DNA from 2 places in the Natronocella acetinitrilica genome. Region 1 is predicted to be linked to the other one. Evidence: predicted binding sites of a transcription regulator. Region 1 holds the regulator's gene; the other holds the start of a gene.
The links. Region 1 encodes FNR, which switches genes on or off when oxygen is low (the NO sensors DNR and NnrR bind a similar motif). Its sites were predicted from a motif close to TTGATNTANATCAA; they were not measured.
Positions count from the first base shown of each region.

Region 2: the regulator FNR is predicted to act here: its motif matches at 3,116-3,129, upstream of ccoN (cytochrome-c oxidase, cbb3-type subunit I).

Region 1 is NZ_JALJXV010000004.1:341,149-345,754, forward strand. Features, by position in the region: gene motB (flagellar motor protein MotB) at 1-764, shown strand, start outside; gene hemN (oxygen-independent coproporphyrinogen III oxidase) at 870-2,258, shown strand; gene fnr (fumarate/nitrate reduction transcriptional regulator Fnr) at 2,324-3,094, opposite strand; gene mobB (molybdopterin-guanine dinucleotide biosynthesis protein B) at 3,256-3,810, opposite strand; gene J2T57_RS10390 (carboxymuconolactone decarboxylase family protein) at 3,948-4,304, shown strand; gene J2T57_RS10395 (SirB2 family protein) at 4,333-4,606, opposite strand, start outside.
Region 2 is NZ_JALJXV010000004.1:16,127-20,732, forward strand. Features, by position in the region: gene ccoP (cytochrome-c oxidase, cbb3-type subunit III) at 1-803, opposite strand, end outside; gene J2T57_RS08860 (cbb3-type cytochrome oxidase subunit 3) at 796-975, opposite strand; gene ccoO (cytochrome-c oxidase, cbb3-type subunit II) at 998-1,609, opposite strand; gene ccoN (cytochrome-c oxidase, cbb3-type subunit I) at 1,613-3,034, opposite strand; gene J2T57_RS08875 (GNAT family N-acetyltransferase) at 3,153-3,623, shown strand; gene J2T57_RS08880 (aminotransferase class V-fold PLP-dependent enzyme) at 3,694-4,606, opposite strand, start outside.

The sequences.
Region 1 (4,606 bases):
CTGCGATGTTCGCCATGTTCCTGGTTCTCTGGCTTGTGACGGCCATGGATGAGCCGCAGCGACAGGCCGTCGCGGAGTACTTCCGTAACCCCACCATGGTGGAGGGTGCCGACGGTGCCGGGCCGCCGTCGCTCATCGATTTCGAGGGTGGCTCGGAAGTCCCCATCGATCTGGGCGAGATTCCTGTTCGCCCTGACGATGCCTCGATCCTGGAGGAGGCAAGGCGTCTGCAGGCGGAAAGGCTCGAAAGCCTGCAGGTGGAGCTGGAACGCGCCATAGAGCAAAGCCAGGCGCTGGAGCCGTTCAAGGATCAGTTGCTGTTGGACATTACGCCGGAGGGGTTACGAATTCAGTTGGTAGATCGCCGCAACCGACCCATGTTCGACCTGGGGAGTGCGGAGTTGCGGGATTATGCGGCGCGCATCCTGAATGAGCTTGGAGTGGTGATCAACGCCGTTCCCAACAAGGTTGCGATCACCGGTCATACCGACGCCATCGCCTTCGCCGGCCCCCGTGCCCAGGATTACGACAACTGGGAACTCTCGGCCGACCGCGCCAATGCAGCACGCCGGGCATTGTTGAGCGGTGGTATCGAGCCGCAGCGCATCGCCCAGGTTGTCGGATTGGCCGATCGGGTGCTGTTTGACAGGGAAAACCCCACCAACCCGATCAACCGGCGTATCAGCATTACCGTTCTCAATGAAGAAGCCGAACGCGCCATCACCGAGCGCGAAGGCAGCCTCGAGTTTCAGGGCTCGGACTGATCCACCACGGCCGTTGACCTGAATCAACCCGGCCTCCACCGAATCTGCATAGTGTGCCTGAAGGATGGAGCCGGACGGCTCCCTTGCCATTTGCAGGTGATAGGTATGTCGGTGGTTCCGTTCGATCGCGCTCTCCAGCAGAAGTATGACCGGCCCGGGCCGCGTTATACCTCCTATCCCACTGCGCCGCAGTTCCATCATGGATTCGACGCGGTCCAGTACGCGGCCGCGGCGCTTGAGAGCAACGCCGTGCCGCTGCCGCGCCCGCTGTCACTTTATGTGCATGTGCCTTTCTGCGAGTCACTCTGCTACTACTGCGCGTGCAACAAGATCGTCACCCGTCATCGCGGCAAGGCGGATGTCTACTTGGATTACATCGAGCGCGAGCTGGCCCTGCAAGCGGCGCTGTTCGATGGCGATCGCACGGTCCAGCAGTTGCATCTTGGTGGAGGCACACCCACGTACCTCAGTGCGCGGCAGCTCTGGCGGCTGATGCAGAGTATCGCCCATCATTTCCGGTTGGCCGCAGGCAAGGAGCGGGAGTTCTCCATCGAGATTGATCCGCGGGCCGTCGACGAGGACACGATGGAAGTGCTCGCTGAGCTGGGCTTCAATCGCATCAGCCTCGGCGTGCAGGATTTCGACCCACGCGTCCAGGCGGCGGTCAATCGCCTGCAGAGCGAGGAGGAGACTCGTCGAGTTATCGAGCAGGCCCGCACCAACGGGGTGCACTCCATCAGCCTCGATCTGATCTATGGGCTGCCGCTACAAACGGTCAAGAGCTTCGACGCGACGCTTGATCGCGTCCTCGATATTCGTCCCGACCGCCTCTCCATCTACAGCTATGCCCATCTGCCGGAGCGAGTACGCGCCCAGCGCCTGATACGCACCGAGGACCTGCCGCCTGCGGGGGAGAAGTTGTCCATACTCGGCCACAGCATCAACCGTCTCAATGCGGCGGGTTACCGCACGATTGGCATGGACCATTTCGCGCTTCCGGACAACGAACTCTCGAGGGCCATGGATGCAGGCACGTTGCAGCGCAATTTCCAGGGCTACTCGACCCATGCTGATTGTGACCTGATCGGGATCGGCGTGACCGCCATCGGCAAGGTGGCCGACAGCTACAGCCAGAACGTCAAGCATCTCAACCGCTACTACGCTGAACTCGACGCGGGTCGACTGCCGTTGGAGCGCGGTGTGTTGCTGGATTTCGACGATCGACTCCGCCGCGCGGTCATCGAGGCGGTGATGTGTCGCTGGGAAGTGGACTACGCAAGCTTCGAGGACGACTACAATATCGCCTTCCAGGACTACTTCGCGCCGGAACTCGTGTCCCTGGATGAGATGGAGTCCGACGGTCTGGTGACACGCGAGCCGGGACGCCTTCGCATACAACCGCGAGGTCGTCTGTTGCTTCGCAACGTCGCCATGGTGTTCGATCGCTACCTGCGGACGGCGACACCGATCGTGCAGTATTCACGGACCGTCTGACCGAAACCCGGGCTGAAAGTCCCGGGCTGCCATTGCGTCGCGGCGCTTGTCATGCCCGAGGCGATTTACGCGCCCTCGCTTTGTCGGCGCACGTTGGGATTACCCGTCATTTCCCGAAGTGCCGGTACGTCGGTCAGGTGTACTTCCCGTCCCGAGGCGCAGATCCAGCCCTGATCCACAAAGCGTTTGAAAAGACGGCTCATGGTCTCCGGCGCCAGCCCCAGATAGTTGCTCAGGTCATGGCGTGACATGGGCAGGCGATAGCGCGTAGGCGAGAGCCCGCGCCGACCGAAACGATCCCCCAGGCTCAGCAGCAGAATGGCCAGCCGTTGCTCGGCCGTGCGCCTTGCCAGGGCCAGGAGCATCTCCTGCTCATCGAAGATTTCGCGGCTCATGATGCGCAGGAGCTGGTGTTGCAGCCCGGGAATCTTCGCCGACAGGAGCTCCAGCTCGGTGAAGGGGATTTCGCAGAGGCTGGTGGTCTCCAGGGCTTCGGCAGTGGACGGGTGGTGGTCGAAACTGATGGCGTCGAGGCCCAACAGCTCGCCCGGCAGGTGAAATGCCGTGATCTGTTCCTCGCCGTCCTCGGACAGAGTGCTGCTCTTGAGGGATCCGGTGCGCACCGCATAAATCGAGCCGAAGGTGTTTCCGGCCCGATACAGCTGATCCCCTCTGTTTAACGGCCGACGCCGCTGGACGATCCTGTCCAGCGCATCCACGTCGGAACCTTCGAGGGCCACGGGAAGGCAGAGGTCACTGAGGCTGCAGGAACTGCACGCTTCCCGAATCGCCCGCAACCGTACTCCATTGTCTGCGACGGGCTTCATGATTCCCATTTCAGTATCCTTACCGCGTTGCCGGAAAAATTCCAACACTCCCAGCAGTATAACGCAGCGCAGCGGATGTAAAGTCAGGCCGGTTGACAATAAGCCGGAATCAGCCGGTTGATCTTGTCGCCTGTAAATGATGGATGCAAAAGGTTGCTAATTCAAATGCATCATTTTGCGTCCATCGAGTTTTCCCGATGCGGAATGTTCAGCAAACCCAGTATGAAAGAGGCAACCTCTTGCGGATTGTTCAGGGCGAGCCGGGGGAGTTGTGTATCAAGCTCCGCAAGCGCGTCCGTCGCCACGGCAATGATGCAGGGATCCTGTTGATGCAGAGTCGGCCGACCCAGGGCGGGACGATGGACTTCAATCTTTGCTATCCGTGCGTCGCGAAACCCTTCGACCAGTATCACATCGCAGGCGCTGCAATCGATCCTTGGCAGTTCCTCCTCCAGCACCGGATCCTTCTCGACAGTGCGCTCGACCATCAATGCATAGCGTCGTGCCCCGGTCAGCAGAACCTGGTCGGCTCCGGCGCTGCGCAATCGGTGACTATCCTTGCCTGGGTGGTCGACATCGAACCGATGATGAGCATGCTTCACCAGCGCAATGCGCACACGGGCTTGCCGCAACTGCGGTATGACCTGCGCAAGCAAGGTTGTCTTGCCGGCACCGCTCCAGCCAGCGAAGCCCAGTACGGGAACTTCGATGCCCTCAGGCTGCAGTTGTCTCCAGGCCTTGACCTCGCACTGACTTATCGGTGGGGACATTCGGGCGATTCCTCTTCAGACTCTGCGCGGATCTGCTATCTTGCCCGTGGGCAATCCGCCCATGGAATGAACCATCACAAGGGGAGCTGGCGATGGCTGATGAACTGCCTTCCGGTGCCGCGGAAGTCGCGGAAGATTTTCCGGAAATCTGGGAAGCCTACTGCCGCCTTGGTGCCGCCTGTGCGGAGGGCGGACCGCTTGACGACCGCGAGCGGCGTCTGGTGAAACTCGCCTTTTCCATGGCGGTTGGCAGCGAAGGTGCGACCCATTCCCATGTGCGACGCGCGCTTGACGATGATATATCCGTTGACGAACTCCGCCACATCGCCATGCTGGCCGTGCCCACCCTCGGTTTTCCCAGAGCGGTGGCTGCGCTTACCTGGATCGATGATGTACTCGACGAGGAAGAACTCGACGAGGACGATGATCTTGATGAGGACGACGCCTAGCTTGCCCCGCATCCGCTGGCGAAGGGCCTCAGAACGGCCATGGTTGCTTGCTGAAGGCAACGGCATAGATATAGAAGAAAACCAGTAGGGCACCGACGAAGGCCGCAATTCTTGCAGGTTTGGTGCGGCCTCTCCGCAACGCGATGGTCCCCAGCACGATATAGGCGACCAGGCCCAGAATCTTGACCATCAGCCAGCCCTGCGTGAGGGGGTTAAGGCTGATCATCACCAGCATGGTTATCGCCGACGCCAGCAGCACGGTGTCAATGACGTGGGGGACAATCCGCACCCAGCGTCGCTGC
Region 2 (4,606 bases), 330 kb from region 1:
CCATCGCGGACCGACGTCCGGATTGCCTCAAGGCTGCCACCGTAGGTCCAGTTGCCGTCGGTGAGGTTGGGGGCTCCCATGGCGGTGTTGCCGCGTGCATCCGAACCGTGGCACGAGGCGCAAAGCGCCTGGAAGCGTTCGCGGCCACGGGTGACGAGATCCTCGGGTGCGCCGCGGCCGCTCAGGCTGAATACATAGGCTGAAACCTCGGTGACACCCTGCTCACCCAATGCCCGCCCCATGCCCGGCATGACGCCTGCACGCCCGTCGAGGATCGACTTGTAGATCTGCTCAGGCTCGCCGCCCCACTGCCAGTCATTGTTGGCAATGTTGGGGAAACCGATGCGGCCGCCCCCGTCGGCACCATGGCAGACGGCGCAGTTGTTGCCGAACAGGCGACGGCCGGTCTGCATTGCCTCGTCATGGGCGGCCAGGTCGGGGATGGACATCTCCGCGTATTGGGCGAAAAGCGGTGCCACCCGTTCCTCGACGGTGTCCACTTCCTCCTGCCAGGCGGTGTACTGCGACCAGCCCAGTACGCCCTTGAATCCGCCAAGACCCGGGTAGAGCACGAGGTAGATCAGCCCGAACACGATGGTGATATAGAACAGCCACAGCCACCACCGCGGCATGGGGTTGTTGTATTCCTGCAGGCCGTCCCATTCGTGCCCCGTGGTTTCATGGGATGCCGCCTCGCCGGGGCGTTTCTTCTCGGTCCAGCGGATCAGCCAGACACAGGCGAAGATGTTCGCCAGTGCGATGATCGTGATCCACAGGCTCCAGAAACTCCAGAAGCTACTCATTTCCGCGTCCCTCACTCTGCCTTGCAGGCTTGTCCCGGTTCTCTTCCAGGGGCAACTGAGCCGCCTCGTCGAAACTCTGCTTACGCTTGCCGCTGTAGGCCCAGAACACGATCCCGCCGAAGAGGATCATCAGGACCAGGGTGATCAGGCCGTAAAAGGTGTTCACATCCATTGCCAGAGATCTCCCCTCGCTGTCAGCGATTACGCTGAATGTTGGTTCCCAGGGACTGCAGGTAGGCGATCATCGCCTCCATTTCAGTCCGGCCATCGGTGGCCTCCACCGCTTCCTCGATCTGTTCGTCGGTGTAAGGCACGTTCAGCCAGCGCTGCTGAGCGCGCATGCGCCGGGCCACGGTCTCGCCGTTCAATGTGCGCTCGGCGAGCCAGGGGTAGCTGGGCATGTTGGATTCCGGTACCACGTCCCGCGGGTTGATGAGATGGATCTCGTGCCACAGATCGGTATAGCGGCCGCCTACCCGGGCCAGATCCGGCCCGGTGCGCTTCGAACCCCACTGGAAGGGTCGGTCATAGACGAATTCTCCGGCCAGCGAGTAGTGGCCGTAGCGCTCGGTCTCCGCACGGAAGGGGCGGATCATCTGCGAATGGCAGTTGTAGCAACCCTCCCGCACGTAGATGTCGCGCCCGGCGAACTCCAGTGGTCCGTAAGGCTCGATGCCCTCCAGCGGCTCGGTGGTCTCGGCGAGGAACAGCATGGGCACGATCTGCACCAGCCCCGCCACACTGATTACGGCGGCGATCAGCACTGCCATTAGCCCGATGTTCTTTTCAACGACTGAATGATTCATGGCTCAGGCCTCCTGCGCCGCGACGGTGGCGGTTTCCCGGGCTGGTGCGGTCCGGGTGGTCATCCAGACGTTCCACGCCATGATGAGCATGCCGGTGAAGAAGAGAATGCCGCCCAGCAGTCGCACCATGTAGTAGGGGTAGGTGGCCACCAGGGACTCGATGAAGGTGTAGGTCAGCGTCCCGTCCTCGTTGACCGCACGCCACATCAGCCCCTGCATGACCCCGGCGATCCACATGGCGGCGATGTAAAGCACCACGCCAATGGTGGCGATCCAGAAATGCAGCTCGATAGCCTTGACGCTGTGCATCTCTTCTCGGCCGTAGAGCTTGGGAATCAACGCATACATGGCGCCGAAGGTGATGAAGGCCACCCAGCCCAGGGCTCCGGCATGGACGTGGCCGATGGTCCAGTCGGTGTAGTGGGACAGGGCATTGACTGTCTTGATGGCCATCATCGGCCCTTCGAAGGTGGCCATGCCGTAGAACGACAGCGAGACGATCAGAAACTTCAGGATCGGATCGGTGCGCAGCTTATGCCAGGCTCCGGAGAGGGTCATGATGCCGTTGATCATGCCGCCCCAGCTGGGTGCCAGCAGGATGAGCGAGAACACCATGCCGAGGGACTGCGCCCACTCCGGCAGCGCCGTGTAGTGCAGGTGATGGGGTCCGGCCCACATGTAGATCGAGATCAGCGCCCAGAAGTGGACGATGGACAGGCGATAGGAGTAGATCGGCCGGTTGGCCTGCTTGGGTATGAAGTAGTACATCATCCCCAGGAAGCCGGCGGTGAGGAAAAAGCCCACCGCGTTATGGCCGTACCACCACTGCACCATGGCGTCCACGGCGCCGGAGTAGACCGGGTAGGAGTGGGTCAGCCCCACCGGAATGGCCAGGTTGTTGACGATGTGCAAAACCGCGACGGCGATGATGAATGCGCCGTAGAACCAGTTGGCCACGTAGATGTGTTTGACCCGGCGCTTGACGATGGTGCCGAAGAACACCACTGCGTAGGACACCCAGACCACCGCGATCAGCAGGGCGATGGGCCATTCGAGTTCGGCGTATTCCTTGCCCTGGGTGATACCCAGGGGCAGGGTGATGGCCGCCAGCACGATCACCGTTTGCCAGCCCCAGAAGGTGAAGGAGGCAAGCTTCGGTGCAAACAGCGATGTCTGGCAGGTGCGCTGCACAACCCAGTAGGCCGTTGCGAACAGGGCGCTTCCGCCAAAGGCGAAGATCACGGCGTTGGTGTGCAGCGGGCGCAGGCGCCCATAACTGAGCCAGGGCACGTCGAAGTTGAGCGCTGGCCAGATGAGCTGGGCGGCTATCAGCACGCCCACGCCCATGCCGACCACGCCCCAGACGACGGTCATGATTGCGAACTGGCGTACCACTTTTTCGTTGTACTTGATTGCAGAGTCCATGGAATCCTGTCCGTTTGCCGAGGAGGGATCACGCGTCAGCGGGTTCCATGGGGATTATCGGGGCGGGGGTTCATGCAGGATTTGACGTGGATCAACTGGCCAAACTGCAGGAGGTTTCATGTCGCGACTCAGAGTGGAAGCCGCTCATCTTGAAGACCCGGCGAATGCAGCCGGTGTGGTGAGCTGCCTGGATGCCTATGCCGCCAGCGACATGGGCCTGGGGCGGCCTTTGACTGCAGCCGTGAAGGCTGAGCTGATCCCCGGATTGCGCCGGACACCCGGTGCCGTGGTTTTTCTTGCGTGGTCTGGCGAGTTGGCGGTAGGCGTCGCCGTCTGCCTGATGGGCTACTCCACCTTCAACGCACGACCGCGGCTCAATGTCCATGATCTGGCGGTCATCCCGGCGCGGCAGGGGCAGGGGGTGGGCCGGGGGCTACTGGAAGCGGTGATCCGGCACGCTGAGGAACAGGGTTGTGTCGCCGTCACGCTTGAGGTGCGCACGGATAACGACCGGGCCATGGGCCTTTATCGTTCCATGGGCTTTGGCGATGGAGGTGAGCCCATGCTCTTCTGGAAAAAGGAGCTTTAGGGAGGCGCTTCAAAGATAAAAAAACCGTTGGCGGCAGGGCCGCCAACGGTGCTTGGGTCATGAGACAGGCTCAGCTCAGCTCGTTTGCCAACTGCCAGGCTGCATCCACGAACTGATCCACTTCCCGCTGGCTGTGCCAGAGGTGGGTGGAGACACGCAGCGGGAACTGATTCGGGATGCCGGGCACCGGGACACTGGTGTTCCGGACAATGAACCCGTAGTCGTTCGCCAGACGGCTCACGAAGTTGCCAGATTCCGACGAGTTGAAGTTCTTCGGGTTGACCTCTCCGTTACTGCTGATGAACGGGTTGAAGGCGGTGAGAGCCGAGAGCAGTTCCGGGTGGTCCGGGGCAACCAAGGCCTGACGACCCCAGCGGTCGGCGATGCTCTGCTTGAGGTGCCGGGACAGACCAAGGATGTAGTCCTCGATCTCCTGACGACCGATTTCGTCCCACATGTCGCAGGCATCCGCAAGTGCTTCCAGGGAGGGCCTGTTGCGGCTGCCGATGTTACACAATACGGCCGCCACGTCGAAGTTGGGCGTTGCGTTCAGCTCCACGCCTCGCACCCAGGAGGGACCGAATCCGGCGGAAGACACCGGGAAGAATGCGGGCAGGGGCAGCGGGTTGTTCGGCCCCACCCTGTTGCGCACGACCAGGATACCCGTGGCGCCCGGGCCGCACTGCCACTTGTGGCCGGCGCCGGACATGAAGTCCACACCCAGTGCGCCATAGTCGTAGTTCATCATGCCAGGCAGGTGGGCGCCGTCGCAGATGCTGATCAGGCCGTGCTGGATGGCCAGGTCCACCAGGCGGCGGATTGGCAGCATGGTGCCGGTCAGGAAGGTGGGGCTTGACCACACCAGGGCCCGCACGTTGCCGCCCTCGTTGATTTTGTCCTGGAAGAGCTGCACGATCTCCTCAGGTTGTACGTCAGGCCCGACCGGCAGTGATACGCGACGTATCTCGACGCCGTATTTGGCC